One region of the Exiguobacterium sp. MH3 genome, then DNA from elsewhere that is predicted to be linked to it. Evidence: predicted binding sites of a transcription regulator. Region 1 holds the regulator's gene; each other region holds the start of a gene.
The links. Region 1 encodes Rex, which represses fermentation and respiration genes when NADH is low (regulators of the CRP and FNR family bind a similar motif). Its sites were predicted from a motif close to TTGTGAAATATTTCACAA; they were not measured.
Positions count from the first base shown of each region.

Region 2: a site for Rex is predicted at 3,406-3,423, ahead of U719_RS04460 (L-lactate dehydrogenase). Genes of this name have one in related genera too.
Region 3: a site for Rex is predicted at 2,096-2,113, ahead of adhE (bifunctional acetaldehyde-CoA/alcohol dehydrogenase). Genes of this name have one in related genera too.
Region 4: a site for Rex is predicted at 3,469-3,486, ahead of U719_RS11085 (cytochrome ubiquinol oxidase subunit I). Genes of this name have one in related genera too.

Region 1 covers NC_022794.1:2,866,707-2,874,988, forward strand. Annotated here, with positions in the region: gene U719_RS14820 (S8 family serine peptidase) at 1-1,422, opposite strand, end outside; tRNA gene U719_RS14825 (tRNA-Ala) at 1,644-1,719, opposite strand; gene tatC (twin-arginine translocase subunit TatC) at 1,823-2,602, opposite strand; gene U719_RS14835 (twin-arginine translocase TatA/TatE family subunit) at 2,610-2,810, opposite strand; gene U719_RS14840 (redox-sensing transcriptional repressor Rex) at 2,810-3,469, opposite strand; gene U719_RS14845 (ABC-F family ATP-binding cassette domain-containing protein) at 3,637-5,538, shown strand; gene U719_RS14850 (hypothetical protein) at 5,520-5,960, shown strand; gene U719_RS14855 (flavin reductase family protein) at 6,080-6,673, opposite strand; gene U719_RS14860 (DoxX family protein) at 6,693-7,091, opposite strand; gene U719_RS14865 (helix-turn-helix domain-containing protein) at 7,275-7,595, shown strand; gene U719_RS14870 (flavodoxin) at 7,701-8,156, shown strand; gene U719_RS14875 (haloacid dehalogenase type II) at 8,225-8,282, shown strand, end outside.
Region 2 covers NC_022794.1:891,063-899,344, forward strand. Annotated here, with positions in the region: gene U719_RS04440 (1,4-alpha-glucan branching protein domain-containing protein) at 1-1,714, shown strand, start outside; gene rpmG (50S ribosomal protein L33) at 1,819-1,968, shown strand; gene U719_RS04450 (5-formyltetrahydrofolate cyclo-ligase) at 2,026-2,571, shown strand; gene U719_RS04455 (DUF92 domain-containing protein) at 2,565-3,344, shown strand; gene U719_RS04460 (L-lactate dehydrogenase) at 3,510-4,466, shown strand; gene U719_RS04465 (GNAT family N-acetyltransferase) at 4,724-5,233, shown strand; gene U719_RS04470 (M42 family metallopeptidase) at 5,394-6,431, shown strand; gene U719_RS04475 (YqgQ family protein) at 6,415-6,618, shown strand; gene U719_RS04480 (ROK family glucokinase) at 6,702-7,652, shown strand; gene U719_RS04485 (LTA synthase family protein) at 7,869-8,282, shown strand, end outside.
Region 3 covers NC_022794.1:1,232,682-1,240,963, forward strand. Annotated here, with positions in the region: gene U719_RS06225 (Na+/H+ antiporter family protein) at 1-996, opposite strand, end outside; gene U719_RS06230 (carbonic anhydrase) at 1,311-1,862, opposite strand; gene adhE (bifunctional acetaldehyde-CoA/alcohol dehydrogenase) at 2,199-4,793, shown strand; gene U719_RS06245 (hypothetical protein) at 4,984-6,384, shown strand; gene U719_RS06250 (bifunctional 2',3'-cyclic-nucleotide 2'-phosphodiesterase/3'-nucleotidase) at 6,847-8,282, shown strand, end outside.
Region 4 covers NC_022794.1:2,078,292-2,086,573, forward strand. Annotated here, with positions in the region: gene U719_RS11070 (Cof-type HAD-IIB family hydrolase) at 1-106, shown strand, start outside; gene U719_RS11075 (TrkA family potassium uptake protein) at 145-813, opposite strand; gene U719_RS11080 (cytochrome d ubiquinol oxidase subunit II) at 918-1,940, opposite strand; gene U719_RS11085 (cytochrome ubiquinol oxidase subunit I) at 1,953-3,350, opposite strand; gene U719_RS11090 (N-acetyldiaminopimelate deacetylase) at 3,585-4,697, opposite strand; gene U719_RS11095 (LysR family transcriptional regulator) at 4,681-5,571, opposite strand; gene U719_RS11100 (disulfide bond formation protein B) at 5,637-6,032, shown strand; gene U719_RS11105 (FAD-dependent oxidoreductase) at 6,082-7,353, opposite strand; gene nadE (ammonia-dependent NAD(+) synthetase) at 7,469-8,282, opposite strand, start outside.

The sequences.
Region 1 (8,282 bases):
TGCTTGAATCATACCGTAATTGAAACTGCCGTTACGCACAACAAAGACAACTTTTCCTTTGACATCTTTTCCTTGATAGTTCGATGCTTGACCATCGCCGACATAAATGACGTCTTGCTTCTCCTTGTTGAATATCTTAATCGGATTCGGCGAGTCCTGTTTTTGGTACGCCAAATACCCAGCATCTTGTCCGTCAATCGTCAGTGCCATACCTTCAAGCGTTAATTTCGTATTCTCTAGCGATGCGACTTGTAGCGCTTGGCTGATCAACCCTGGAGATCCTACAACACCGATGTCAGGATTCGCTGTATACGGATTGCCTGCACCATGTCCTGTGAATGCCGAGTTTCCAGCAGAGATCGCACATAAGATCCCGTTGTTCATTGCGTTGACGATTGCCCGTTGTTCCGGATCATCTGCGTTGACGAATGATGCCGTCGAACCGAGACTCATGTTGATGACATCCGCTCCGAGTGCAATCGCATCATCAATCGCTTTGATGTAGATATCACTGAATGTCGATGGCATGCCTGGATCATTTCCGAATACTTTCATCGCGAGGAGTTGTGTTTCCGGTGCGACCCCTTTGATACCACCGTTCGCTTCGTCTCCATTAGCACCGACCGTACCCGCTACGTGCATTCCGTGCATCGATGCACCTGCACCTAAATCACGGATTTCGCTATCGTGATCAGCGTAGTTATAGCCGTATGGGACTTTTTCCGTAAAATACTTCCCTTTTAGTCCTTTTGTTTCTTTAGCACTCTCAACCTTCGAAGAAGTCAAATCGATCTTCGTCTCCGGGCTCAACACCATATCTTTATGCGATGGATCAATCCCCGTATCGATGACCGCTACGATTGTCCCTTCCCCTTTGAAGCCATAATCCTGCCATGTTTCTTTTGCATTAACCATATCTTTGCTATACAACATGTCTGGTTTTGCGCCTTTATCGGCTTTCGGTCGCGCGTATTCATGGGCGATATGTACGCTCTTGACTCCGGCGAGTTGTTTGATGTCTTCGATGTCGCCGAACTTGACTTCACCACTGAATCCGTTGATGACGGTCGTGAAGCTTTCCTTATATGTAACGGGAATCGATTTTTTAGCGATCGCTGACTTGACTGATTTTTGGACGCTGACGAGGCGATCCTTAATCGACTCTTTTTCGGCATTGCTCAATGTGCTATACCGCTTGTTTTGTGCCTGCGCGATTTGAATCGCCGGCTTCTGCTCCATCTCGATGACGACACGGACCTTGTCAGACTGCTTATACACCTTCTCCTGTCCTGTTTTCTTAAGTGAGAGGGCGTGCGGCTTTTGACCGCTTGCCTTATCTTGCGAGGACAGTGCTCCTTGAGCACTAACCAAGTTGGAAGATGTCATTAAGACAGCTGCCAAGAGTGCGATTTCCTTCTTCATGCTTCTTTTCCCCTTTTCTAAAAAACCATAATGATGTTACCAACAAAACAGTTAAACGAAAATTCTGTATATTTAGTTTAATGAAATAGATGGAAATAAACAATTCGGTTCTGTCTGTTTTATATAATTATTTGTTTTTATTGACACTTTATATTACATTTCCATATTTTGAAAACAATAAAAAAACTCTTGAATCCTCAAGAGTTTGAAGTGTACGAATATGGTGGAGACTATCGGGATCGAACCGACGACCTTTTGGCTGCCAGCCAAACGCTCTCCCAGCTGAGCTAAGCCCCCATGAATTAACTTTAGTATACGCATCGCTAACTGCTTTATCAATATAAAAATAACGCTTTCATAAAAAGAATTCCTTCCAAAATCGTCGGAAGGAATTCACGATTCATTTATTCAATTCACGCATCAAATCCGCCTGTCGTTCAAGCTCTGCCTGTTGCTCGAGGATCAAGACCTTTTTGTACGTCCGCGCAGAAATCAAGATGCTGATCTCATAGAGAACGAACAATGGGACCGAGATCATCAAGTGTGACGTCACGTCCGGCGGTGCGATCAATGCCGCAACGACGAACAGCGCAAAGTACGCATATTTCCGATTCTTTCGCATGAAAATTGGCGTCACGAGACCAAGACGTGTCAGAAACATCGTCACGACCGGCAATTGGAAAAGAAGACCGAACGGAATCGTTAATCGGATTAAGAAACTGAAGTAGTTCTCGACTCCGATGACTTGTTCGATTCCGAGTTCCTTCCCTAGTTCAGTCGAAACTTTTAATAAGAAAGGTAACAACCAAAAGTACGAGAAGGCTACACCAGCCAAAAACAGAAAGAAGATGACCGGAATATACGTCAATGTCGCTTTTTGCTCCTTGTCATACAGACCAGGGCGGACGAATGCCCACAGTTGATACATCCAGAACGGTGATGCCAACACGATTGCGATGATGAACGCAAGATTCAAATATAACATTAAAGGATCTGCGACGTTGAAGGCATTCAAACCGATACCGAGCTCTTTTAAGTCCGCTTGCAAGAAGCGAACGAGCGGTCGGACGAGCGGAAATGCAACAGCGAACAGGACGACGACGATGATAAGCGACCAGACGATCCGTTTACGCAGTTCGTCCAGATGCGACGTCACGCTTTGTTCTTGATCAATCGCCATGATTCAATCACTTCTCTTTCGGTTCATCCTTTTTATCGTCGTCCATGATACCGTTCGTTGCGCTCTTGAACTCTTTCAATGTCTGACCCGCAGCACGACCAAGTTCAGGTAACTTCTTCGGTCCGAAAATGATTAATGCGACGACACCGATTAGTGCTAAGCTACCTGGTCCGATGAATGCTATAGTTGACGGGATAAGGTTTTCCATTATGATTTCACTCCTTCAGCTGATTGCGAATAATGCTTCATGAAATAAACTAACGACTGCAACTCGATCGATAAATCGATGTGATGGACCCGGACGCTCGCTGGCACGTTCAACCGCGCGGGCGTAAAGTTCAGGATGCCAGTCACACCATACTCGACTAACTCATCCGCTACTGACTGCGCGAACTGGGATGGAACCGTCAAGATGGCAACATCGACCTGATTCGCTTCGATTTGTTCTTTCATGTCCGAAACATGATAGATTGGAACGTCATGCGTCGTTGTTCCGACCTTCTCTTCGTCCGCATCAAACGCAACGACTATCCGAGTACTATTATTCTTTAAAAAGTTATAATTTGCAAACGCTGTTCCGAGATGACCGACCCCGATTAAGGCAACATTCGTCACCTCATCTTGATTCAAGGTTTTGCGGAAAAACGTTAAGAGATGTTGAACGTTATATCCATACCCCTTCTTCCCTAATGCCCCAAAGTAGGAAAAATCGCGACGAATCGTTGCTGAATCAACCTTCACCGCCTCGCTTAACTCAGCAGAAGAGACGCGGAGCTTGCCTGAATTGTATAAACTTTGGATGAAGCGATAATATAGCGGCAACCGTTTTGCTGTCGCTTGTGGAATTTTTGTGTCTGGTCCATTCATCCTGCAGTTCCCCCTTCGGCCACATCCATCGTGGCACCCAAATCTTTGCAAAAAGCTTTCTACTCTCCTTGATTGTAAACCACTTCACATAGAGTCACAAATAATATATTCCGCAGGACCTCGCGCTTTTGTTCGTGATAGACTAAAGGGTGGAAGGATGGATGGAAATGATACTCTTACAAGTCAACCAACTCTCGAAATCATTCGGCGTTGAGCCGATTTTAGAAAATATCAAATTGGAAGTACAAGAGCGTGACCGGATTGCGCTCGTCGGACGAAACGGTGCCGGTAAATCGACCTTGCTCAAAATCATCGCTGGCGAACTCAGTCATGACTCGGGCGACATCATGAAAGGCAAGGATGTCAAAATCGGTTATCTCGCGCAAGACAGTGGTCTCGAATCGAACGAGACGATCTGGAACGAGATGCTGACCGTCTTTGAACATCTCCAAGAACAAGAACGAACACTACGCCGGATGGAAATCGAAATGGGCATGGAGCATATCTTGAACGATCCGGTCGCGTACGATCGTCTCCTAAAGACGTACGATCAAGCGCAACACGACTTTTCAGAAGCGGGTGGTTATCAGTTCGAAGCGAATATCCGCTCCGTCCTGCACGGCATGCGCTTTTATCCGGACGATTATTCGCGCCGGATCCAAACGTTATCCGGTGGTCAACGGACACGTCTCGCCTTAGCGAAGATGCTCCTGCAAGCACCAGAGCTCCTCATTCTCGATGAGCCAACCAACCACCTCGATATCGATACGCTCGCTTGGCTCGAAAGTTACCTCGGCGGTTATCGTGGTGCCGTTCTGATCGTCTCGCACGACCGGTACTTCCTTGACCAAGTCGTCAATGTCGTCTATGAGCTGTCACGCAATGTCTGCCGTAAGTTCACCGGTAACTACACGAAGTACTTGGAACAAAAAGCGGCATTGTACGATCAAGAAATGAAACAGTTCGAACAGCAACAAGAAGAGATCGCGAAGATGCAGGACTTCATTCAACGCAACATCGCTCGGGCGACGACGACAAAACGTGCCCAAAGTGTCCGGAAGCGACTCGAGAAGGTCGACCGACTCGACCGACCAGATGGCGATGAGCGTAGCACGGTCCTGTCCTTCCCGATTGAAAAACAGAGTGGGAACGACGTTCTTCAAGTCAATCAACTGGCGATCGGTTACGAAGAAGCTGTCTCAAAAGACATCACGTTCCGCTTGCAACGCGGTGAATCACTGGCACTCGTCGGACCGAACGGCATCGGAAAGTCGACGCTCTTAAAAGTCCTCGTCGGTCGCTTACGCCCCCTCTTCGGTGATTTCCGTTTCGGAACTGGCGTCTCGATCGGATATTACGATCAAGAGCAGGCAGAACTCAATGACCGGAACCGCGTCATCGATGAGATTTGGAACGAATGGCCTTTGATGCGTGAACAAGAAGTCCGGTCTGTCCTCGGGCAATTCCTGTTCAGCGGTGACGATGTCTTCAAAATCGTCCATGAGTTATCTGGTGGCGAACGCGGACGTCTCGCGCTTGCGAAACTGAAACTCCGGAAGACAAACGTCCTCGTCCTCGATGAGCCAACGAACCATTTAGATCTAGATTCGAAGATGGTCCTCGAAAATGCGCTCGTCGACTATGAAGGAACACTACTATTCGTCTCTCACGACCGTTACTTCATCGACCGGATCGCGACCCGTGTCATCGAGATGAGTGAAACCGGTGTGACAGAGTACCTTGGCGATTATTCGTACTATACAGAAAAGAAAGCAGAGCAAGAAGAAATCGCTCGTCTTGAAGCCGAGGAAGCAAAAGCAGCAAAAGTCACGGCATCGAAGACGATCGATAAAGAAGCGCAGAAGGAAGAGCGCAAGCGCCGTCAGCAAATCGAACAACTCGAACAAGACATTGAGCGGCTCGAACAGCGTTCAGCGGAGATCGAACAGTTGCTTTGCGAACCGGAAGTCTTCAATGACATTCCGAAAGCAACGGCACTTTCGGCAGAACGTGATCAGATTGATGTCGATTTGCTCGAATTAATGGAACGATGGGAGAACCAACACTGATGCGGACGAAGAGCTTTTTCATCAATCTCATCTTAGGATTACTATCCGGTGTTCTCTATTTCGTACCGTTATATGCCGATTATGTATCCGTCTTTATTCGTCCAGATGCCTTCAATGCTGCACTTCCTTTGTTCCTCTTGATTTCCTGCATGATCGGTCTCGTCATCCAGACATGGAGTGGGCTCTTCATCAGTTTACTCTCGGGATTATGCTGTACGCTCCTGACGATACAGCTATTCGTCGAACTCAATGATCCGTTGATCTTATCGTATTACGGTAGTGTCTCTCCAATCAGCGCTTTCTTGATCAGCTGCGTCGGAATATGGGCACTCGCAATCGTCTTTTATTTGCTCGATGGCTATCAGTACAGTAAACGTCATGGTCTTGAAGCCTCTTCAAACGAAATCGATCCGCAGCCTTGATGAATCAGATGAACGACATGAAAAAAGGAGTGGAGATTCCGGTAGTTAGACCGGTCTCTCCACTCCTTTTTGTTTGAATCAAAACGAATCATACGATGAGTCAGGCATTCACACTTCGATCATTTCGTCGGTCGGGCAATCGTAAACGTCTTCCCGATCGTCGCATAATCATTTCCTGCTAAACGAGCGACAGCCTTCAAGCCTGCCGCGTCAATTCGGAACGACTCGACGAGTTCATCTGCAACGTGATAGCGCAGTACTTCCCCGATTAGAAGATCGGCACCTTCTAGCTCGACGTGTTGCGTCAAGCGCATCTCGAAGCGAATTTTCGCTTCCGCGATTCCGGGTACTTCGATTGCGTCACTATCGACGAGTGTTAAATCCGTCCGCTTAAGCTCACTTTCACCGTAAGCAAGTGGCGCTGCTGTCTCATTGACTGCGTCGACGATCTCTTCGCTGACGATATGGATGACATAACTTTGTTTCGCTAGGATGTTACGTGCCGTATCCTTCTGCCCCTGATCCGTCCGTTGTACGGCGATCACCAGTTGCGGCGGACTGCTTGAAGCGACCGTAAAGAAGGAAAACGGTGCGGCGTTGACCGTCCCGTCTTCTCCTTGCGTTGTCACGAAAGCAATCGGACGCGGAATGATGCTTCCGATCAGTAATTTATAATTGTCTTTTGCGCTAAGCGTTGATGCCTCAAACTTCATGAATGACCCACCTTTTTCTTCACCCGATGAGTGCAGCGAGTGAGTAGTCTCCAGCACCGATCATCGCTACACCAAGCGCGATGACGATCAATGCCATGTTGTATTCGTACCCGTTCTGCGTCACCCAGTAACCATTCGCACCGTGTACTTTAACGATCGCGACAAGCATCGATCCGATGATGAGGAGTGCTGCGATCCAGAGGAATACGCCTCCTGCAAACAACAAGCCACCGATCAATTCAGCAAGACCTGCTGTAATCGCGAGTGCCTTCCCTGGCTTCATGCCGATTGATTCGAACCAACCGCCTGTTCCAGCGATTCCGTGTCCGCCGAACCAACCAAATAATTTTTGTGTCCCGTGTGCAGCGAACGTTAAGCCGATGATTAAACGAATAATTAAAAGTCCTGTATCCATCATTGCTCTCTTCTCCTTTTACCTAATGTATTTTAGTTACTTTAAGTAACTCAATAAACAGACTATATCTTATCACTTACTAAAAGTAAATAGATTTGTTTTAGTTCTTTTTGTTACATTAAGTAAAATGATTCGATTTTTTTAGCAGAAGCGGGTATACTACAACTATAGAAAGGATGAGTGCTGATGGAAGAAGTCGCAATCCAACCGGCTCTTTGTCCCAAAGTCGAACATGCCTTTGAAATCTTAGGTAAGAAATGGACGGGTCTGATCTTACGTCACTTGTTGACGAAGACATGTCGTTTCAATGAGATTCAAGATGCCATTCCCGAATTATCAGGTCGTATGCTCACGGAACGTATGAAGGAGCTCGAAGCGGAAGGCATCGTCATCCGGACTGTCATTCCCGATCGTCCGATTAAGATTCAATACAGTTTGACCGACAAAGGGCGCCAACTCGAACCGGTCATTCGTTCCATTGAGGAATGGGCCGAACTACAAGACTAATGTATAGAAAAGCATCTTCTTCGGAAGGTGCTTTTTTATATGTCCTTTGACATTGATAATCATTATCAATTAAAGTAGAGAAGTACAGTGAAAGGAGGAAGATGCATGCATATCGCGATTGGATTCGTCAGCATGTCCGGGAATACGGAAGATATCGTCTCGATCATTCAACATGAACTCGAGCAACACGGTGTCAACGTGACGATCACGGAACTAGATCAATTCGTCGGGGAGGACTTATCACGTTTTGATGGTCTATTACTCGGCTCATATACATGGGGAGACGGTGATTTACCGTATGAAGCAGAAGACTTCGTTGAGGAGCTAAGGGAACAATCCTTAGACGGGATACCGGCGGCTGCTTTTGGTTCGGGGGATCTTGATTATCCGAAGTACTGCGCAGCCGTTGATTTGATTGAAGACGCATTAAAAGAAGCTGGGGCGACCCTCGTCACGGATGGCTTGAAGATTGAGTTTGATCCGAATACCCCGGAGAAACAAGCCGCTTGTCGTGCATTCGCGCAAACGTTTCATCGCTTTTTACAACAGGTTCATTCTTGAGTGTCGTTTGAATCCGTACTGTAAGGGAATCGTTAAAGCAAACTCTATGAAAGTGAGATGAATGTTTTATGACGATTCAAGCACTCGTCTTTGACGTCTACGGTACATTATTCGATGTCCATTCCG
Region 2 (8,282 bases), 1.2 Mb from region 1:
ACGTTCTGAAATTCAGACGGGATTGAACTGTTTCGAACGTCATTACGGATTCCGTCCATCTGGTCTTTGGATGCCAGAGTGTGCGTATACGCCAGGACTTGATCGTATTTTGTATGAAGAGGGCATTCGTTATACATTCGTTGACGAACATTCAATCTTAAACGCGGATCCGTCACCGAAACACGGAATCGGAGCACCTGTCTATTCGCCGCACGGTGTGGCACTGTTCCCACGTGATCAAATCATTTCCGGGAAGATTTGGAGCTCTGTCATCGGATACCCGGGTCATCCGGATTACCGCGAGTTTTATCGTGACCTTGCGTACGATCGAGAGTGGGATCAAATCGCTGAGTTCATGCACCCGGAAGGCTTACGTTATGATACAGGATTGAAATTGCATCGTGTAACAGGAGAAACGGATCAAAAAGACTATTACGTTCGTGATTGGGCATGGCAACGGACAAGTGAGCACGCAGCAGACTTCGCACAAGCACTTGGTGAACATTTAGATGCGCATCAAGGACAAGACTTCCCACCGTTCCTTGTCACAGCACCATTTGATGCCGAATTGTTCGGTCACTGGTGGTTTGAAGGTCCCGACTTCCTCGGTAAAGCGATGGAACGTTTAGAAGATCAAGGAATTGAGTCGATTTCACCGGCGATCTTCCTCGAACGTCACTTCCAAGACATCGACACGGCGCACGTCGCGATGGGAACGTGGGGACGAAAAGGCTACGCGGAAGTCTGGATCAATGAACGGAATGACTGGATGATTCGTCATCTCCATCAGCTTGAGAAGAGACTAGCAGGAATCGTGGCTCGAAATCGTCATCAAGATGCGTTGACTGTCAAAGCGAAGCGTCAACTCATTCGAGAATACCTCCTCGCTGTCTCGAGCGACTGGCCGTTCATCCTTGATGGACAGACGACAGCGCAGTATGCTGCGAATCGTTTCCGGGAGCACATCCTACGTTTTGAAGAAACTGAGCGTCGCCTGGATGCTGAGGAGCTGACGGTGGAATGGTTGGATGCTCGATATCGCGAATATCCTTTCCTTCAAGATTCAGATATTGAACCGGATGTCTTCTTGACGGCACATGATTACTACGTGGCAGTGAAACGTGAAAAATCTTGGAATACAGACGCCATCTTATTGTTTGTCCGACAATATGATGCGTCAGACCGGCCAGCTTCGGAGCTCGCTCGACGGCTTGCTGCTGCTGGTGAGAACGTCTATGTCGTCACGGAACATCCGGAAGCGTATCGATTTGAAGAAGGTGTTCACGTTTACGGAGTGCAAGTGACAGGTCTACCGCTCGTTCAGACCTATAACCAACTGGCGGCACTAAATTTAGCCTTCTTACGCCAAGCGCAAGCTTTGAGTAAGATCGTTGATTTCGCAGTCATCCACAACTTCAACATGGAGACCGCATCAGCTGCCCAAGCTATCGCGAAGATCAAAGAGTTGCCACTCGTCAGTAACGTCTACGATGTCGAAAGTGAGCGTTCTCCTGATCGTTCAGGTGGTCTGGTCGTTGCCTTAAAACGACTTGAAGGAGATGCGTTGCGCCAATCAGCGGTTGTTTATCTAGAACGAGAAGAGTCACGTCACGGGGTGGAACAAGAGTATCACGTCGAAAAGAAGCCACTGCGTTTTGAAGAGAACCTTGAAAAACCATATCAACACGTGACGAATCCGAAAAAGAACGGATGAACAGTTGCAATTCCTTTCCTTTCTTGGTACGATACTTGAGTATGCTTAACCTTATGTAAAGCAAAATCACTTGATACATCGAGAGCTAGATAGGAGGGAATCCCATGCGCGTTAAAATCACATTAGCTTGCACTGAAACTGGTGACCGTACTTATATCACTAAAAAGAACAAGCGTAACAACCCAGAGCGTCTTGAGTTGAAGAAATACAACCCACGTCTCCGTAAGCACACACTTCACCGTGAAGTGAAATAATTGAGATGGAAGCCGTCACTTCGTGTGATGGCTTTTTTTGTGGAAAGGAAGACATTCATGAATAAACAAGAAGTACGCCGTCTGATCAAAGAACGACTCGATATGATGGAGAACCGTGCGGAGAAGGAACGGTTGATTCACGAACATGTATTATTATTACCTGAATGGCAACAAGCGACTTGTGTCGCGATCACATTAGCTTTTCGAAATGAATGTGATACAAGAATGCTGATTGAACAGGCGTGGCAAGAGGGCAAGACGGTCTTGATACCAAAAGTAGTCGGAGACGAGATGATCTTTTATGAACATGGACCAGAAGATCAACTGCAAGCAAATCAGATGGGGATTTCTGAACCGACCGCTTCAGCACGTCGCGCTTCACTTGCTCAAGCAGAGCTTTGCCTTGTTCCGGGTCGTGCCTATCGACGGGACGGCTATCGGTTAGGATGGGGGGGAGGTTATTACGATCGTGCACTCGTGACCTATGCAGGATGTAAAGTATCGATTGCCTTTTCTGAACAACTTCTTTCAGATTTTGAAGTGGAAGCCTTTGATATCCCAGTTGATCTGATCGTCACTGACTTAGAGGTCATCCGATGCTAAGCGCGACCATTTTGTTTTGTCTATTGCTTGCTTGGACCGGACGATCTTTTCGTTTATTGACGACAAGTGGTGCGATCATGACCTTGCTCGTCGGTAGTGGTGTCTCATTCGGATTCGGTTGGCAAGGATTAGTAGTACTCTTACTTTTCTTTGGTAGCTCGAGCTTGTTATCGAAGGTCGGACGGTCCAGAAAACAATCGGTCGACTCCATCGTTGAGAAAGACGGCGCGCGTGACGGATGGCAGGTCCTTGCGAATGGAGGGCTAGCGTTCATTGCTGCCTTAGCGTATGCCATGACGATGGATTTTGCGTATCTCTTGTTGTTTCTATTCGTCATCGCAGCATCGAATGCTGATACGTGGGCATCCGAAATCGGACCGCTCTCAAGACGTGATCCATGGTCGCTCAAAACGTTACGACGGGTACCAGCAGGAACAAGTGGAGCGATGTCGCTGATTGGAACGGTCGGTACGATCGCAGGAGCTGCGTTCATCGCGATAGCAGCGCATTGGATATTTTCTCTTTCTTTAAGAGACGTCTTACTCGTAACAAGCATCGGTGTACTCGGGAGCCTGCTGGATACACTATTTGGAGCAGTAGGGCAACGCGTTTACCGATGTACAGTTTGTGGGGAATACACAGAAAAGCGAAAGCACCATGGGCAACCGACAGCTTATGTTTCAGGTATTCGATTTTTAGGGAATGATGCTGTCAATGTCTTAACGAGTGGTTTGGCAAGTGGAATCGGGTTTATCATCGTTCGATTCTGGTAACTGGAAAGTATATGAGTATGTAATTCCTTATGTTAGGATATCAATGACACAAAACGGACAAATGTGATTAATTTCACATGATACAAATAATGTGAAAGATGTTACAATTTATTTGTGAGATAGTTAACAAACTCTTAGGATGAATGAAAGGGTGGACATAACGATATGGAATTACATGCGAAAGTGACACGAGTAGCCCTCATTGGAGCTGGTGCAGTCGGTTCAAGCTTTGCCTATCAGATGTCAACAGCTGGGCTTTGTGAAGAACTTGTCATCATTGATGTCAACAAAGCCAAAGCAGAGGGCGAGGCAATGGACTTAAACCATGGAACACCATTTAGCTCTTCACCGATGCGAATATGGGCTGGCGACTACGCGGACTGCCGCGAAGCGGAAGTCGTCGTCATCACGGCAGGCGCTCCACAAAAACCAGGTGAGACAAGACTCGATCTCGTTGCAAAGAATGCGTTGATCATGAAAGAAATGATTCGTCAAATCATGGATTCTGGTTTTGATGGGATCATCGTCGTGGCTTCTAATCCGGTTGATATCATGGCGCATCTTGCCTGGAAATATTCCGGTCTTCCGAAATCCCGCGTATTTGGATCAGGAACGGTGCTTGATACAGCACGTCTGCGTCAAATGCTTGGAGAATACTTTCACATTGACTCCCGAAATGCCCATGCCTATATTCTTGGAGAACATGGTGATACGGAATTCGCTGCCTGGAGTAACAGCCGTATTTATGGAAAAACGATTGATGAACTACTTGCTGAAGACGATCGTTATTCTCAAGCAGATCTTGATCAAATTTACATCAACGTCCGAGATGCTGCTTATCATATCATCGAGCGCAAAGGGGCAACCTACTATGCGATCGGGCTTGGGCTTGTTCGGATCGTTCGTGCGATCCTCGGAAATGAGAACTGTCTATTAACGGTCGGTGCGCATGTCGATGGGCAGTATGGCATTTCCGGTATCCACATTGGAGTTCCCGCCATCATTAATCGTCAAGGTGTGCGTGAAATCATTGAAGTCTCATTGACGGAAGAAGAGTTGAAGAAATTCCATCATTCTGCTGATGTATTGCGTCAGACGCTTGAACCCGTCTTGCAAGGATAAGCGTACGCATCATGCTGAAGGTATTACCGAAATAAAGTAGTAAAAAAACTCAAGTGTCGGACTTGCTTCATATTGTCCACACTTGAGTTTTTTTGATGTAAAGAACGAATACATAAAAAATCACATCTATTCGTCCAGTAGTAAAAAGAGAAAAATCTAGGTTTTATTTTACTAGAAAAGGGTTAAGTAAGAGATAGAAGCATTTTTACGTCATTTTTTGTACGTCATGATACCCAAAAAGGAGAGAACCGACAGTCATGTATACTTTTCGAAAACTAACTAAAGAGGATGCAGAACAATACTGGAATCTACGCCTTGAGGGATTAAAAAATCATCCAGATGCATTCGGTCATTCGTTTGATGATGAACAGCAAACCCCGCTCCGCGAAGTACAAGAAGGACTTGAGGGAGAACCCGACTCCGATGAGGTTTGGCTTGGTATGTTCGACGGTGATACGTTGTTTGGGTTTGGTCAGGTCAAACCATATGAATTGTCACGTGAATCGCATAAAGCGATGATTTCTGGAGTATACGTATCACCTGAATATCGCGGGGGTACTGGTCGCGCTTTAATGGAAGCCTTAATCGAGGAAGCGAAAAAATTACCGGACGTCGAGCAAGTCATTCTTGCCGTTTTATCAGGAAACGAAGCCGCACAAAATCTTTATGAGTCGCTCGGTTTTGAAGTATATGCCGAAGACCCAGATTCCGTAAAATTAGAAGACGGCACATATCGTGATGATATTTGGATGAAGAAGTACGTCTAAGTTTTTCAGAGGATGTAGATTAGAAGCTGTAGCAAAAAAGTGCTACAGCTTTTTTGCATGGTATCCGTAGGATATCAGTATCGGCAAAGAATGAATATTTGTTATCATGAGAACAAAGCGGATGTCACATCGTAGTCCGATTGAAAGGGAGCGAATGAAAATGAAAGAAGTCATACGTACGATTGAAGAGCTTGTCTCGATTCCGAGTCCAACAGGTTCGACAAAAGAAGCGATTACATATGTAGAAAAGCGATTGGTATCAGAAGGAATCACGTATCGAAAACTTGAGAAAGGAGCGATTTTAGCGACACTACCTGGTGCTTCAACGCGTACGCGGTTACTGACGGCACACGTCGACACACTAGGAGCGATGGTGAAAGAGATTTTACCAACAGGACGACTTCGTTTATCACAACTGGGGGGATATGCTTGGACAGCAATTGAAGGTGAGAACTGTCTCATTCACAAGATGGACGGTCAAACGATTTCAGGTACAATCGTGTTCCACCATTCGAGTGTTCATACGTCGCGCGAGACGAATAAGACGGAACGCTCCGCTGATAATATCGAAGTACGGCTCGATATCCGTTCAACGACAGCGGAAGAGACGCGCGTTGCGGGGATTGAAGTAGGAGACATCGTAACATTTGATCCGCGATTCCTCTACACGGAAACGGGATTCGTGAAGTCGCGCCATCTCGACGATAAAGCATCCGTTGCTTTGTTGCTTGAATTGATCAAGGAATGGAAAACAATCGAGCTGCCACACACGGTCCAGATTCTGATTTCAAATTACGAAGAAGTTGGATTCGGTGGAAATGCTGGATTCACGGAAGAAGTCGCAGAATACATCGCGGTCGACATGGGGGCACTAGGAGACGGTCAACACTCCGATGAATTCACGGTCTCGATCTGTGCGAAAGATGGTTCGGGTCCATATGACTTGGCTTTACGCCACCAGTTAACGCGTTTAGCACAACGTAACAGTATTCCATATAAGGTTGATATCTATCCATTCTATAGCTCGGATGCCTCAGCGGCAGTAAGTGCGGGACACGACGTCCGGCACGGATTGTTCGGTCCGGGAATCGAATCGAGTCATTCGTACGAACGTACACATGAGACGTCGTTACAAGCGACATATGATTTGTTGCATGCCTATGTAAAGGAGCCGATGGTTGATGAAGACACTGTATGACGTACAGCAGTTACTCAAGACATACGGAACATTCATCTATCTTGGGGACCGAGCGTCCGATATCGCGATGATGATGCTTGAACTCGATGAATTACAAGAAGCAGGCGTTTTGGAACAACGTCAGTACGATTCAGCGAAACTAATCTTACGACATGAATTAAAGCGTTCACAATCCGATAACATTTAAGATTGTGCAACCCTTTGCGCAAACGGGTTATGTCCGGTAAAATGAGGAAGCAGACATTATATGAGTATAGGGGAGACGAAGCAATGAAATGGTTACTCGGCATTGATATCGGCGGCACGACAGTCAAGATGGCAATTTTGGATTTGCAAGGGATCATCGTAGAAAAGTGGGAAATCGAGACGGTCGTTTTGAATGATGGCGTACAAATTCCTGGAGATATCGCAAAATCCTTCTTTGAGAAGTGTCAAGAGAGCAATAAACGACCAGAAGATTTCGTCGGAGCGGGCATCGGTGCGCCGGGATTCATTGATTTCAATACAGGTGTCGTTGAGAAAGCAGTCAATATCGGTTGGACTAACTTTGAACTCATCGGTGAATTCGAACGTTTGACGGGTTTACCGGCTGTGCTTGAAAATGATGCGAACGCAGCGGCAATCGGTGAGATGTGGAAAGGTGCCGGTAGTGGGGCAACCGAACTCCTTGCTGTCACACTCGGTACGGGCGTCGGTGGTGGTCTGATCACGAACGGACAAATCGTGCATGGTACAGTCGGAATGGCTGGAGAAATCGGTCATATCACGATGTTGCCTGAAGGTGGCGTCCTATGTGGATGTGGTCGCAAAGGATGTCTTGAGACGATCGCGTCAGCAACAGGGATCGCTCGTCTTGGTCTTGAGAAGCGTAAAGGGAAAGAAACGTTACTCAACGACATCAAGGCAGTGACAGCAAAAGACGTATTCGAAGCGTATGAGAAAGGAGACCGGATTGCAACGGAAGTCGTAGAAGAAGTGACGTTCCATCTCGGTCTTGCCATCTCCAACTTAGCGAACAGTATTAACCCGGAAATCATCGTTATCGGTGGTGGTGTGTCAAAAGCGGGCGAGACATTGCTTGCACCACTCCGTCAACAGTTCGAACGCTTCGCTTTACCACGGGTTTTCGGATCAACGACGTTCAAGATTGCCGAGCTTGGAAACGATGCAGGAGTCATCGGCTGTGCATGGCTTGCGAAGCAGATGTTTCTCAAAAAATGATAATATTCAATTTCAGTAAAAGGTTCGCTTCGGCGAATCTTTTTTTTGTTTACAAACGTACAGTAATTATGTGATTGTTAAGTATCTTCCGGATTCCAGTTGCATTTTTGTAAAACTAAGCGTAAAATTTTCACGTGATATGGGTATATGTAAATTATGAGGTAAGTTGTGTGAACTGAAATCAGAAAGCACATGTAAATTAGGAGGCAGGTTTTTATGCAGCAAGACGCAAACATCTGGTCGCGAATGCGCCTAAAGATGGGTCAAGGCGTTCGCAGCACCTATAAAGAGCACAAGCTCTTTTGGATTGCGACCTTATTGATTTGGTTAAAAACGTATTTAGCGTATACACTTTTCTTCAACGTTCCCGTAACAAACTCTGCGCAAGCATTCATTCTACTAATTAACCCAATTAGTTCAGCGCTCTTCATGTTCGGGTTCAGCTTCTTCTTCCGAGGAAATGTTCAAAAATGGTTCATCTACGGCACACTGTTCGTCGCGACACTCATTTTATATGCGGACATCATTTTCTTCCGCTTCTTTAATGACTATCTGACGTTGCCGGTATTGTTCCAAACATCGAATGCGGAAACTGTTTCTGCATCGCTCGGGTCACTTTTGAATTGGTCC
Region 3 (8,282 bases), 1.5 Mb from region 1:
AACGAGTTGCGAATCGCCCATCAACGCTTTCGAGTTCTCGACGAGAGGCTCGATATCGCCCGTCTTACGCAAGACGTTTGAGAATCCGTTCGCTGAAATCATGACGAAACCGATGAATGACATCATGCGCATACCGCGTGTAATGACGTCATCTGCTTCACTGAAGCGAACAAGACGAAGCAACAAGAAGAGGATCAACCCCGTCGTCGCAGCGAGAATCATTGATCCGGTCTGTAGTTGTACGATCAAGGTCGCGATGACGACAACACCACTTAAGACAAGCTTTGTTTTCGTGATGACCGGAATTTCATAATCGTCTGGAGCGATGTCGCGAATCTCATACGTCCGCTCTTTCCGGTAGGTGTACAAACCGATCAAGAGACCAACGACCATTCCGAGTGCTGGAATCGCCATCGCTTCGATGACGGAAGCTCCAGCAGTATCGAGACCATTTGCCTTCAGGTTCTTCAGCAAAATCTGATTGAGGTAAATGTCTCCGAATCCAACCGGTAAGAACATGTACGGTGTCACAAGACCGAACGTCATGATGATTGCTATCCGGCGTCGATCGATCTTAAGCTGAGAAAAGAGACCAAGCAACGGCGGAATGATGATTGGAATGAATGCGATGTGGATCGGCAACACGTTTTGTGAACTGATCGCAAGCAAGAGAATCGCGAACAAGATGAATCCTTTTAATTTTTTGACGGATGCGGCACTTGCGTTACCACGCGAACGCGCAATCAAAGAGTGCGCAAGTGCATCCGGTAAACCTGTTTTCGAGAGGGCGACGGCAAATGCACCGAGCATCGCGTAGCTAAGGGCAATTTCTGCTCCGTCACCAAGACCACCGGAGAATGCTTTTGTCGTCGCAGTCAGGTCAAGACCACCGACGAGACCACCAGCAAACGAACTGATGACCATCGCGAGCACGATGTGGACGCGGAAGATCGCTAAAATAAATAGTAAAAAGACGGCAAACAATACGGCGTTTATCATTCAGTAAAACCACACTTTCTTTTGTTATCACTGTACTATACTAAAGTATCTTACAGCCATGTTGGAATGCTGTCAAGAGTAAAAGTCTGACCTCGTAATCGAAAGATGAATGATACGCTTTTTAGCTCTCCACAAGAAGTTACATTCTGTTATACCCCGAAGCATGAAGTGAGAAGCGTTTTGATCACTGAAAATGACTCATACGAAAAACGTGCCATCCTTCTCCGTTACGAGAAAATATGGCACGTTATTTTTAAATTAAGACGGAGTAGAATATCCGAATCTATTTGCGTTTCTTCTATAGAGAGTGATCAGCAATCGACGACGTCAAGTTTACCAGTTCCTGGATCGATGACGAGTCCGTGGACGTTCGTCCCAGGTGGTAGTAATGGGTGGTTCTTCACGAGGCTGACCGAGTGAGCGACGCTTTCTTGAACTGACGTGAAACCACGCAACCATTGATTCAAATCAACACCAGATACTTCGAGCGTGTGAAGAATCTGTTGGTCGATGCCCCGATCCTTCATTTCACTGATCATGTGTTTTGGATCAATCGTGCTCATGCCGCAGTCGTGGTGACCGATGACGACGACTTCTTCAGCACCAAGAGCATACAACGCGACGAGAATCGAGCGCATGACGGAACCAAATGGGTGCGATAGGATAGCACCGGCATTTTTGATGATCTTCGCATCCCCGTTCTTAAGACCAAGTGCGTGTGGGAGGAGTTCCGTCAAGCGGGCATCCATACACGTCAGGATGACGACCTTTTTGTCTGGGAACTTATCCGAGACGAACTGCTCATACTGTTTTTCGGCGACGAATCGCTCGTTGAAGGCTAGCATTTCCTGTACAACTGACATTCAAGTGTCCTCCTTTAGTGGTAGCTCTTAATATGTACCCCATATCAGAATACAAGATGATGAAACGGCTATCAAGTCACGAAAATGCGAGGTGTGACAAATCGCACACATCCATGTACATGAAGCAAAACGATAAAAAAGAGGATTTTACAACAGTTGTAAACGCTATCAAAGGTGTGAGGGAATTCACAGGATGGTCATGCACAAAACAGGAAAAAGGGGTTATGATTGATTTGTGAAGGAAAGCACAAACTATTGAAAAACAGCTTGGCATTCCTGACATAATGGTTGGCAAATCAAACTCAGATTCGTTCCACGACAGGGAGGAAACCACTCATGGCTGTGAAAGAAAAAACAAAATCGACGGCAACGCCGGTCGAACAAGCAGTTGGACAAATCGTTGAAAAAGGGCAACGTGCATTACAAGAATTACTGACATTCGATCAAGAAAAAATCGACACGATCGTCCGGGATATGGCACTTGCTGGACTCGAACGACACGTCGAACTCGCTCGTCTCGCAGCAGAAGAGACGGGACGCGGTGTCTTTGAAGATAAGATGATTAAAAATATGTTTGCGACAGAATACATCTACAACAGTCTACGTCATGAAAAAACAGTCGGGATTTTAGAAGAGGATGTCCAAAACGGCATCACCTATATCGCTGAACCGGTTGGTGTCGTCTGTGGTGTCACACCGGTCACGAACCCGACATCAACGACGATGTTCAAAGCATTGATTGCAATCAAGACACGCAACCCGATCGTCTTCGCGTTCCACCCATCGGCACAACGGTGTTCCGTCGAAGCAGCGAAAACACTCCGTGACGCAGCCATCAAAGCTGGGGCACCGAAAGACTGTATTCAATGGGTGGAAGAACCATCACTTGAAGCAACGAAAGTCTTGATGAACCATGAAAAAATCGCCATGGTCCTTGCGACAGGTGGAGCAGGAATGGTCAAATCAGCGTATTCAACAGGTAAACCGGCACTCGGTGTTGGACCAGGGAATGTTCCGTGTTACATCGAACAGTCTGCGAAAGTCAAACGGGCAGTCAGCGATCTGGTTCTCTCAAAAACGTTTGATAACGGGATGATTTGTGCGTCTGAGCAAGCCGTCATCGTCGACCAAGAGATTTATGCGACGGTTCGTGCGGAAATGGAAGCACTCGGTTGTTACTTCTGTACACCGGAAGAAAAACAACGCCTTGAATCACTCGTCATCAAAACCGATACGTGTGCCGTCAACGCGGACATCGTCGGGAAACCTGCGACATGGATCGCAGAAAAAGCCGGCATCGATGTTCCGGAAACGACGGTCATGCTCGTCGCAGAACTCGAGCACGTCGGAGCGGCAGAACCATTGTCTCATGAAAAACTCAGTCCCGTCCTCGGTGCGTATCGCGTGGCTTCGACCGAAGAAGCGTTCACGATTGCTGAACAAATGCTTGAAATCGGTGGTCTCGGTCATACAGCTGTCATTCATACGACGAACGATGACTTGATGACAGCGTTCGGACTCCGCATGAAAGCCTGCCGGATCCTCGTCAACAGCCCATCTGCTCATGGCGGAATTGGTGATCTGTACAACGAGTTGACACCATCTCTGACACTCGGTTGCGGATCATACGGGAAAAACTCTGTTTCTGAAAACGTGACAGCGAAACACTTACTCAACGTCAAAAAGGTGGCGAGACGACGCGTGAACATGCAATGGTTCAAGGTCCCTGAAAAAATCTACTTCGAAAAGAACTCTGTTCAGTACTTGCGGTCGATGACAGACGTCTCACGAGTTATGATCGTGACGGATCCAACGATGGTACAGTTCGGGTATGCCGATAAAGTAATTCAAAACTTGCCACAGTCCGTCAGTTACCGAATCTTTGACCAGGTTGAACCAGATCCATCGGTGACGACTGTTCAGACGGGTGCCCAAGCGATGCGTGACTTCAAACCTGACTTGATCATCGCTCTCGGTGGTGGTTCAGCGATGGATGCTGCAAAAGGAATGTGGCTCTTCTACGAACAACCGAACGAAACGTTCTCGAACTTACGTCAAAAATTCCTTGATATCCGCAAACGGGCGTATCAATTCCCGACACTTGGTCGTCAAGCGAAGTTCGTCGCGATTCCGACGACTTCTGGTACGGGTTCAGAAGTGACACCGTTCACCGTCATCACGGATAAAGAGAAAAACGTCAAATACCCGATTGCTGACTATGCATTGACGCCAGACGTCGCAATCGTTGATCCAGAATTCGTCATGACCGTCCCAGCTTCAATCACTGCTGATACCGGAATGGATGTCTTGACGCATGCGACAGAAGCATACGTCTCGGTGCTTGCGAACGACTACACGGATGGACTGGCACTCAAAGCAATCAAGATGATCTTCGACTACTTGCCACGAGCATATGCTAACGGATCAGACGCCGAAGCACGCGAAAAAGTGCATAATGCGTCAACGATGGCAGGGATGGCATTCGCGAACGCCTTCCTCGGCATCAACCACTCGATCGCACACAAAATCGGTGGCGAATTCCACACGCCACACGGACGGACGAACGCGATCCTGATGCCACACGTCATTCGCTATAACGCGTCACGTCCAACGAAACTAGCAGCATTCCCGAAATACGAATCATTCGTTGCGGATGAGCGGTATGCCGACATCGCACGCTACCTCGGTCTTCCGGCAGCAACGACGGAAGAAGGGGTCGAATCCCTCATCCAAGCCGTTGCTGATCTTGGACAACGTCTCAACATCAAAATGTCATTCAAGGCGCAAGGCATTCAAAAAGCAGACTTCGAGGCAAAACTCGATAAGATGGCAGTCGATGCCTTCGAGGATCAATGTACGACGGCGAATCCGAAGATGCCGCTTGTCGCTGAGTTACGGACGATCATGGAACAAGCATACGAAGGCATCTAATAGAGAAAAAATACCATGGCACCTGATCGTTCAACCGGCTTCTCACTGTGAGAAGCCGGTTTTTATTTTGGAAATCAGTGGAGACAGTCAGAGAAAAGGTGGGATATAATGGCTGTTGAATGAATTTGATGTTTTTGGTTTCGCTGTAGCAGGAATATTCAAACATCAGACATAAAAAGGAGGAAATGGGATGGAGTCAAGGCAAGAAAGGAAACAACGACGGTTTTCCGTCTGGGATGTCCTGTTTGGCGTCCTTATCGGTCTCATCTTTTTCGGTGTCATCTATGGCGTGATGGCATTTTTGACTTCACAAATCACTTCATCCTCAGACTATCAGGATCTCGTGACGCAGATGCAACAGGCGGATGTCTCCTGGAAAGATGCAGACATCACGGTATCATTGATGCTACTGTTCGTCGGTGGGCTGTCGATCACGATGCCGAGTGCGGTCCGGGAAGGGATCATCAATCAGGTACTCGACGCGAGTTCTGCTGGTGATGTCTTATCGTTGTTTGGGATCGACTTAAAACAGGTCCTCGCACCACTTACGTTCGATGTCTCTTACGGCACGTTACTTTATTCTGTCTTTGGCATCGGTTTAATCGTCCTGTTATTTTTAGTATTACGGATTAAGGCAAGTCGTCTTGGGTGGACGATTCGATCGGTTAGTTTCTTCTTAACCGTCGGGATCATCTGGTTCGTCCTTGCCGGACGCGGAAACGACGTGCCATTCCTCTCGTTACAAGACGGCTATGCGATGAGTGGCATCTTACCGCTTCTCGTCGTCAGTTTGCTTGGTTGGATGGCGTTCTTCCCGCAAAAGTTATCCGGTTTGACAGCTGCCGGTCGTGCCAGCTTGCTGATTTTAATGCTCGCAAGTACACTTCAACTCGTCTTTACGGTACAGGACGAAGCGGAATATGACGGCGATTCCTCACTACGGACGGCACTCACCGTCGCGAGTCTGAACGCCGGAAGTGGCGGGATGTACGACTGGATCCACGGCGGTCAGGTCTTGTATCAAGCAGACGTCCTTGGAGCGAATGCGGAAATCCCGGTCTCAATGTTGAACGGGGAGACCTCAACGGATCAGCTCAATGACTCGATCCAAAAAGTCGTCGATGGAATCGACACGGACCGGGTGACAGAACAATTGTTGACGTTACTCGGTGGAGAACGTCCGGATTTGTCAGCAACACAATTGAAGCTCGACCCTGTTGATTACGGCGTCGCGCGGCAGACGATCCAAGCGATTGATGCGGAATCGGCAGGAGCGACGCCACCGAATGTCTCCAGTGAGAGTGCTTACTGGGTGCTGTTGCTCGTAACGTTCGCGATCTACTTCGTCTGTAGTATCCGAAGCTTCAAGTCGATTATCGATCCGTTCGTCTTTGCGATCGCTATTGGTGTCATCAGCTTCATCGTCAGTCAAGCTTCATACGTTCAGTTCGCGATGAAATGGCGCAGTGACGTCTTATTCGAGTTCGCTCAACAGACGGCAGGCTGGACGGTACTATACGCCGCAGGACTTGCGTTGCTTGGTGGAATTCTTGGTTATGTCGTCCGACGGAAACCAGAGAAAACGGTGTAAGGGACGTGGAGTGATGAAGCTCCTCCACTAGGAGAGATACCCTGAATGGGGACGACGAACGTTACTGTCATCCTCGCTTTCCACAGACGAGAGGTAAGTCGCGTATCCTAAACTACGACCGGGTCTTACCAGGCCCTGACTTAAGCGAAAACCATGCTTTTTTTCCTGTAGGAGTCGAGAAGGAACAGTTACGTTCTACATCAAGCATAAACGATACGTTTTCAGGTTCATGACCTGAAATGTATCGTTTTTTTACGTGGTTTATCTCATTTGCATCATCTCCTTTTTTTACCATGTAAACTTGGTTTGTAAAGGGAAAATCAACAATGTTAAGCCAGTATTTGGAATTAGTTAAGTAGGTTAAATAAGACGGATGTCCGACCTATTTGAAAGGACTATTAGCTATAATCGAACCATGCTAAATTAATGAAGCAGTCAAAACATCCTGGGGGGAAAATCCATATGAAAAAAGCAACGAAACTCGTCATCGCGTCGACATTGATCGCACCGATGCTCGTACCAGTCGTTCAAGTCAAGACACTTGCTGCCGACAACAGTGTCGTCAAGTTACGCTTCTTAGAAACAACGGATTTACATACGAACTCAATGAACTACGATTACTTCAAGGATGCGCAGGACGAAACGATTGGTCTCGTCAAAGCGGCTACAGTCATCAAAAAGCAACAAGCTGAAGTGGGCGTTACGAATAGCTTCTTGTTCGATAACGGAGATACACTTCAAGGAACGCCATTCGGTGATTACGTCAAGAACCAGTACGACAAAGGAAACAAAGGCAAACATCCGATGTACGAATTGATGGAATACCTCGGTTATGATGCGGTCACGCTCGGAAACCATGAATTCAACTTCGGTCTTGATTTCCTTAAGTCAGCGATGAGTGCTTCGAGCGGTTCAATCAAGTTCGTCAACTCGAACGTATTGGATGCAGTCACGAAAAAGCCAATCGTCGCGGACTACAACAAAGATGGAAAAGACTATCAAATCATCGAACGTCAAGTCAAGGACCAGAACGGTGACATGAAAACAGTCAAGGTGGGTGTGTTCGGAGTCGTCACGCCACAAATCATGGCATGGGATGCGGGGAACCTGACGGGGAAAGTCACGGCTGAAGATATCATCCCGACTGCTAAAGCAACAGCGAAAAAATTAAAAGATGCTGGCGCAGACGTCGTCGTTGCACTCGCACACACAGGTATCGGGGATACTACGGATCAAAAAGATGGCGATGAGAACGTCGGCTACGCGTTGACGAAAGTCGCAGACATCGATGTCTTGATGACAGGTCATCAGCACGGGAAGTTCCCAGCAGCCGATTCAGCGTTCAACAAACTGCCGAACGTTGATGCAACGAACGGTCTGATCAATGGCAAGCCGGTCGTCATGGCAAACACACAAGGGAAAAACGTCGGTGTCATCGATCTTGAGTTGAAGCAAGTCGACGGGAAATGGGTCGTTGATACGTCAGGTGCGAAACTAGCGGACGTGACGAAAGACACGACAGCAGATGCCGGTGCTGTCAAATTGATCGAAAAAGCACATGAAGGAACGCTCGCTTACATTCGTCAAGAAGTCGGGACGATCAATGATGATATCCAGAGCTTCTTCGCTCTCGCGCAAGACGATGATTCAGTTCAGTTCGTAACGAACGCTCAGAAATGGTATGTCGAGAAACAACTCAAAGAAAATGCCGATCTTGCGAAATATAAAGATCTCCCGTTGTTGTCTGCTGGTGCACCATTCAAGACAGGTGGTCGTAACCAAGTCAACGCATCCGATTACACGTTGATCAAAAAAGGACCAATCGCACTCAAGAACGTCGCCGATCTCTATGTTTATCCGAATACACTCGAAGTCGTCAAAGTAACCGGTGCTGACGT
Region 4 (8,282 bases), 790 kb from region 1:
AATGGGCAACGGACTTCCAGAAACGAAAGCTGCCGCTGACTATGTCACGAAACCCATCCTTGAGGACGGTATCGCACACGGATTAAAAGAATTCCAACTCATTTAATTAAGTAAATGTAAAGCTGAGGCGCGCCTCAGCTTTTTTTAGTTCTTCACTTTATGAATCGCACGCTCTAGACGGTCGAGGTCCTCATTTTCACCAATGACGACGAGATAGTCCCCTTTTTCAATCATTTCGTCAGCTTGTAGAGAAATCAGAACGTTTTCTCCACGTTTAATGGCGACAACGTTCGCTCCGTATTTGCTCCGTAGATCCAGGTCAATCAATGTTTGTTTTGCCATCCGATCACTGACTTTAATTTCAACGATCGAAAATTCTTGAGATAAATCGAGATAGTCAAGAATATTGGAACTCATTAAACCATTTGCAATCCGGACTCCCATATCCCGTTCGGGGTGAACGATGAAATCTGCTCCGATTTTTCGTAATACTTTTTCGTGGTAATCGTTCGTCGCTTTAACGGTGATCGATTGTACCCCAAGCTCTTTTAAGATCAATGTCGTCAAGATGGATGCTTGAATATTTTCCCCGATCGCAACGATGACATGATCGAAGTTTCGGATTCCTAGACTCTTTAAGACGTTCTCATCCGTCGTATCCGCGATGACGGAATGCGTCGCAATTCCCATGAATTCATTGACGCGCTCCTCGTCGGAGTCAATCGCTAAGACATCATAGCCATTTTTCGATAATTCACGGACAATCGAGCCACCAAAGCGCCCTAGTCCAATTACTGCAAACTCTCCATTCATTTTCACAACTCTCCTTCACAATCGCTCTTCCTTAGTAGTGTACCCGATTCAATTTAAAAATACTATAAACGCCCCTGCGATTCGCAGAGGCGTGTATTCATCCATTATTTTGAGGATTTCCCACGTACATAATCGTTATCGAACAAGAAGAGTCGTAAAATCAAGTACAACGCCGGAATCAAGAGTAAGAGTCCGAAGATGAAGACAACGACGAGTGCGGAAGCCATTGTTTCGTTAACGACCGCTTTGTTGATATCGATATATGGATACAAGATATATGGTAAGTGCGTATAACCGTAACCGAACCATGCCACTCCATACTGTAGCATGACCGCGACGAAAGCAATTCCGTAATTCTTCTTCATGTAGACGAGTGTCACCGCAACGAGGAAGAAGATGAAACTAGCAGCGAACCACCACCAGTTCCCGTTTAAGATGTTCTCATAGTGCCATGCCGCTTGATTTTTCAATCCAAAGAAGACGAGTGCACAGACTAGAATCGTCGGACCACTCCAGAAGAGCGCCCACTTACGAATCAATGGCGTAGCCCCTTCATCCTTCGCTTTATCTGCGTAGAACAAGAGGAACATCGCACTGATATAGAGGACGGATACGATAGCGAGTGCTACGACCGACCAAGAGTAAAAGTTCGTAAATAATTTTGTTCCTAAAAACTCGACTGTTTCATTCGTTTTACGAATGAATCCACCTTGACTGATCGTCAAAGTCGTTGACATCGCCGCCGGAATCAATAGACCAGTTGCTCCGTATAAGAACGTATAGAACATGCTGTCGTTTGATCCATAATTGGCAAATGCATAGAAGCTACCACGAATCGCAATTAATACGAGAACGATTGAGGCTGGCACGAGCAGTGCCGTACCGAAATAATAAGCGGTATCCGGGAAGAACCCGACTAGTCCGACGAAGAAGAATACGAAGAAGACATTCGTTACCTCCCACACTGGTGAGAGATAACGAAGAATCAATCGATTCGTTAAATGATCCCGCTTCGTATATTTTGAATAAAAGGCGTAAAATCCAGCACCGAAGTCAATTGAGGCAACGATGAGATATCCGTACAGGAAAGTCCAAAGGACCGTAATTCCTAGTGTTTGAACGTCCAAATCGTTCCCTCCTTACTTGTTATCATCCACGAACATAGCTTCCCCACGTGCGTGGTGGTTTTCAGCAAGTTCTTGAAGTTCTTTTCCAACCGGGTTTTTCTTGAACATCCGTAATAATACGACTGTACAAATCGTACCGAGCATCAAGTACAAGGCACTGAATAGAATCAACATCGGACCAACAGCAGTTGATGTCGTCGCCGCATCTGCTGTCCGCATGATGCCGTACAGTGTCCAAGGTTGACGACCAATTTCAGCATACATCCAACCTGCTTCAATTGAAATCATCGCCAGAGGTCCACCGATGAAGACACCTCTTAAAATCCATTTGTTATAAGGATTTAATTTTTTCAAACGGAATGCCAAGATGAACAAGGCAGAGATGGCAGCCAAATACATACCAATCGAAACCATGATATCGAAGAAATAGTGAACGATCAGCGGTGCTTGATCTTCTTTTGCGAACTCATTTAGACCAATGACTTCTGTATCTGGAGCTCCACCCGCAAGAATTGAGAGTGCATATGGGATTTTGACGGCACCCTTGATTTCATAACTGCCGTCTTCTTGCTGATCAAGTATCCCACCGAAGATCAACTCGGCTTCACTTGTCGTTTCAAAATGCCATTCAGCAGCTGCGAGTTTCTCTGGCTGGTATTTCGCCAAGTATTTCCCTGAGAAGTCACCGACAAGTGCCGTCGAGAAGGCAAAAATCAATCCAGCCATGACCGTTAAGCGAAGTGCTTTTTTGTGATACGCTGTTTCCGCTGCCGAGAGTGTTTTTTTGCGGAGTAAGTGGAACGCCGCGATTGCCGCCAAGATGAATGCGACTGTTAAATAAGCCGATACGATGACGTGTGTTGCTTTTGTAGGTGTTGCTGTATTGAACATTGCTTTTAATGGTTCAATTTGCGTTAGCGTTCCGTTGACGATCTTAAATCCTTCTGGTGAGTTCATGAAGGAGTTGACCGTCGTAATGAAGAATGCTGATGCTGTCGCACCAATGACGACCGGAATCCCGATCAACCAGTGTAACCATGGGTTTTTGAACCGATCCCATGTATACAGATAAATACCGAGGAAAATCGCTTCAAAGAAGAATGCGAATGTTTCCATAAATAGCGGTAGTGCGATCGTTTGACCAGCCACTTGCATGAGTGACGGCCAAAGTAGTGATAATTGCAATCCGATGGCCGTCCCTGTCACGACACCGACTGCGACGGTAACGACGTATCCACGCGTCCACCGTCTTGCTAATAAAATATAATCCGGATCTTTGCGTTTCAGACCGATGAATTCAGCTGCGAGTACCATGAGTGGTACCCCGACGCCAATCGTCGCGAATATAATATGAAACGCTAATGTGAGCCCTGTCAACAATCGACTGAGCAATACGGGATCATTGAACATGTATATAGCCCCCTCTTCCTAAAACATACTTCTCTATATGGTCTATAACCGTATCATAGAGAACATAACCCTTTATGTCTGTTTATAATGTTTGATGTAACAAATTGTTCACATGTGCACGTGATTTTTTTCACAAAATGTTCGAAAACTCCTATTCTTACATATATAAAAAGCTTTCCCATTCTTGATTTCGAAAGGGAAAGCTTAATGTCCTTTATTATTTCATAAAACTTTTTAAACATATTCTCGGAAATAATGATCGAGTAAATCAATCACAAATGGAATAGCGGATTCATCTGGATTCAAGGTTGGTTGATGAAGTCCAGATGTCGGATTGTCGACTCCAAGCCAAAACATCATCCCTGGAATTTCCTTCAACATGAATCCAAAGTCTTCTCCTGTCATTGCTGCATCACATTCAATATAGTTCGCATTCATCTTAACGAATGATGAAAATTTATCAACGATGTGTCGGTCATTGACGACCTCGTAATAACGATTTCCGAATTGTAGATCAATCTTGACGCCAAAGGAAGCTTCTATTCCCCGGATGATGTCACGAACGCGTCGTTCCAGTTTTTCCATGTCTTCCCCGTTGAGTGCGCGCATCGTACCGTCAAGAACAGCTCTACCGGCGATGACGTTTTCTCGAATCCCGGCATCGACCTTTCCGATCGTGATGACGCTACAGTTCATCGGATTGATGGATCGGCTGACGATTGTTTGCAATTGCATGATCAAGGCTGCTTGCGCAACGACCGTATCAATCGTCAAATGAGGAAATGCCGCGTGACCACTTTGACCATAGATCGTGATATGGACTTCTCGAGCACTCGCGAACAAGACGCCGGGACGGCTTGCAATCGTACCGACTGGATACTCCGGTGCGACGTGAAGACCATACATCTCACTTGGACGATATTTTTCAAACAACGGACTTTTAATCATCGGTTCTGCCCCGCCCGGACCTTCTTCCGCTGGTTGGAATAAAAAGACGACATCATCCATGACCGGCAATTCAATGATTCGTTTCATCAATCCCAACGCAATCGACGTGTGCATATCGTGGCCACAGGCATGCATGAAGCCTGGATGTTCCGAGCAAAATGGAAGACCTGTCGCTTCTTCGATTGGTAACCCATCAATGTCTGCCCGGTATCCAATCGTCCGATTTCCAGTCAATCCTTTCACTCGAACGAAAACACCCGTTTCAAACGTGTCATACGTGACACGATCTGGTGGATAAGCACGAATTTGTTCCAATATAAAAGCTTGCGTCTTAAATTCCTTGAACCCTGGTTCTGGTATTTTATGAAGCGCGCGCCGCATTTCAATGGCGTATTCCATCTGACTGACTTCCTCCTTCTTCTTTTACGATATCCCAAAATGCTTGAACTTGTTTTAGTTCAAGCATCGATTCCGTAGACAAAATCCATGTATCTCGCTTTAATACCTTTCCAGATGATGTTTTTAACGGAAGCTGCATGACTTCATTTGATTGTTGGATCGTCGATTCGGGTAAAATCGCAAATCCAATTCCATGTAGAGCCATCTGCTTACATGTCTCGATTTGATCGACGACCAGCGTCCGCGATGGCGGACTTGCGAACCGATCTTGCCACCATTCTAAAATTTCTTGATAGTACGTTGAATCACTCTTGAACTGGATGAATGGTCGATCCGTCACGCGTAACTGTTCGATTGACGTCAACTCACTATCGACTAAATAGAGCGGATCCGAGAAAAGACGTTCTTTAACACCTTTCCAGTCCGGGTTTCCACGAATGATCCCGATATGAAAATGTTCCTCTAACATATGACGCATCATCTCACTGGACCATCCCGTGACAAGCTGAACACGGACATGCGGATAACGCTCAACGAATCGTTTCAAGACACGAGGGAGCCAATATTGCCCCATGATGGAAGCGACGGCAATCCGAAGCGTTCCATAAACGGCACCCTCTTCTGCTGTCAATTCACTTTTTAACTCAAGTTCCTTTCGATTCATCTCTTTTGCGAGACCGATTACTTTTTCTCCTTGTGGTGTGATGCTTAACCCACGCGATGAACGAATGAATAATTTTGTTCCCCAGCGTCTTTCAATCGCAACGAGACGTTGACTAAGCGCAGGTTGCGAGACGAATAATCGTTCGGCAGCGCGCCTCATATTCAATTCTTCCGATAAGGTGATCAACATTTCCATTTCCGACACTTGCAATGTGAGATTCGACTCCTCATGATATAAGATGGCATTAGTTTAACACGTTAGAAAGGACGATACATATGACACGCTATCATTTTATGTTCATCATCTCAACGATTGCAACGCTTGGCAGTCTCTATTTCAGTGAAATTCGTGGATTCATCCCCTGCCCTCTCTGTTGGTGGCAACGACTATTCATGTATACGACTGCCTTTTATTTGCTCATCTCGCTATTCCGGTCGAAAACGATTGATCCACTCTTCGTCCGCCTGTATGTGCTTGCCGGCTTTGGTGTCGCCTTGTACCACGTCATTCTTGAGCGCTTACCCGATGGCGAAGCGTTATGTACAAGCGGCTGTCTCATCAAGTGGGTCAACTATTTTGGTTTCTTGACGATTCCGATGATGAGTCTCATTGCCTTTACATTACTCTTGATTCTAGCGTTCTATCCAGCACGTTCGAACAATGAAGCATAAGATACAAAAAAGAGAAGTCGATTCGACTTCTCTTTTTTGTCGTTTGATATCACGCCCATCGATTGAAGACGCTGACGGCGCTTGAGAACGCAAGCTCTGAGAGCTGTCCCGTACCTTCACACCAGTCCCCGACGAAAGCGACACCTGCATGATCCGGAATATGAGTCGCAAGCGGCGCTTGCCCCATTTTCCATTTGATTTCTTGTACGACTGCTCGTTTGATCGTTCGTTCTGCGACGATACGTTGTCGCCAATCTGCAAAATGAACGTCAAGCATCTGTTCGATTCCTGTTCGGACATGTCCAATATAATCAGGATCCTCGAGTCGATCGTGTTCAAGGTAGGCGATTGCTTGAAGGACTTGACCATCCTTCGGTGCAAGACTTGCATCATAATGCGATAAATCCGTGATGAACGCTCGATGCGAACGGTCGTAGATGTATGAATACGGTGTTTGGATATACGGATGAAGTCCAAGATCATACACGAATACTTCTACCGGTTCATGGCTCGCGTACGGTGTAACAAATCGCTGAATGGCAGTGGGAGTCGCCATTTTCAAGATTTCACGCGGTGGTACGGCAAAGATGATCCGTTCGACGTTCCATTCTTGTTTCTTTCGATCACGTACTAAAAATCCGGTCTTAGTCGATTCGACTGCTGTTATTTTTGTTTTTTTCAGGATCTCTCCACGGTTTTCTAGGATGATCCGTTCCAACTCCTGAACTAACCCTTGCCATCCACCTTCGATGTATGAGACAGGCTTGCGCGTCCGAAAAAGTTTTTGATAATACTCGAAATAGACGTCTGACGGAATTTTTTCGGGTTCTGCCGTAAAAAAGTTCGTTGATGCCAAATCAAGCATCAACTGTGCCACTTGTTCATCGACTCGTTCTGTTTTTAACCATTGCCCGATTGATTGTTGCGGATCCCCTCGTTCGACTCGTAAAATCGTTTTAATGATTTCCCATGTGAAACGTACTTTGTTCGTTCCTTCGATGACTTCTGTTTTCAATAATCCCCAGGCATTCGCAGGAATTGCCGTCAAATGACCTGAAAACTCATATTTCGCACGACTTGCTGAGAAATCCAGCCACGTCACTTCGATACCGAGCTGTTTCGTTAATTTGCGAAGAATCGATTGATCGCGTCCATAAATCGCATGAGCACCGTAATTAAACGTAAATCCTTTTACGGTTTGAGAGGTGGCACGTCCTCCAAGTAATCCCGCATCCCAGAGCGTGACCGGCGTTCCTTGTTTTGCGAATAATGCCGCTGCCGTCAAGCCGGATAACCCTCCACCTATGATACCAATCGTCATACTCCCGCCTCCTCAATCGTCATTTCTTTTCTTTTCCCATAACGATTGAAGAAGAATCGAAGAACATGAAAAAAGGCGCGATTTCAATCTTGAAATCACGCCTCCTTATTTTGGATTATGCTTTCCACCATTCATCGAGTGGTGAGACCGGCATATGATGCTTGTGTCCAACACGTTTATACTGCGTCTCTAACTTTTCTTGACTTGCTTCTGAAATCGTCTTTCCTTCCAAGTAGTCATCGATTTCTTCATATGTCATACCAAGTGCCACTTCGTCTGGTAGTGCCGGACGATTTTCCTCAAGGTCTGCTGTCGGAACTTTTTCAATCAAGACTTCTGGTGCGTTCAAGTAACGTAACAGTTGTTTCCCTTGCCGTTTATTCAGTCCTGTCAATGGCGTCAAATCACATGCACCATCACCGTGTTTCGTGTAGAATCCCGTCACGAATTCAGCTGCATGATCTGTTCCAACGACTAAACAGCCATAATGAGCAGCTAAATCATATTGGCTTTTCATTCGCTCCCGCGCTTTCGTATTTCCTTTATTAAAGTCGGAAAGTTCTGCACCTGTCGCTTCTTTGAACGCCTGCATCGATGCTTCGACTGCTGGTTTAATGTTCACACGAAGCGAATGATCCGGTTGAATGAACGTCAAGGCTGTCTGTGCGTCTGCTTCATCTTGTTGTTCCCCGTAAGGCAAGCGGACCGCATAAAATGCGACATCTTTCCCCTCTTCTTTTCGCAACTCTTCAACTGCCAGTTGGCACAGACGACCTGCGAGCGAAGAATCTTGTCCCCCTGAGATGCCCAATACGAATCCTTTTGCTCCTGTATGGTTGAGATACGCTTTCAAGAAGGCTACCCGCTCGTTTACTTCTTGTGCTGGGTCAATGACAGGCTTTACTCCTGTTACTTGGATGATTTCTTTT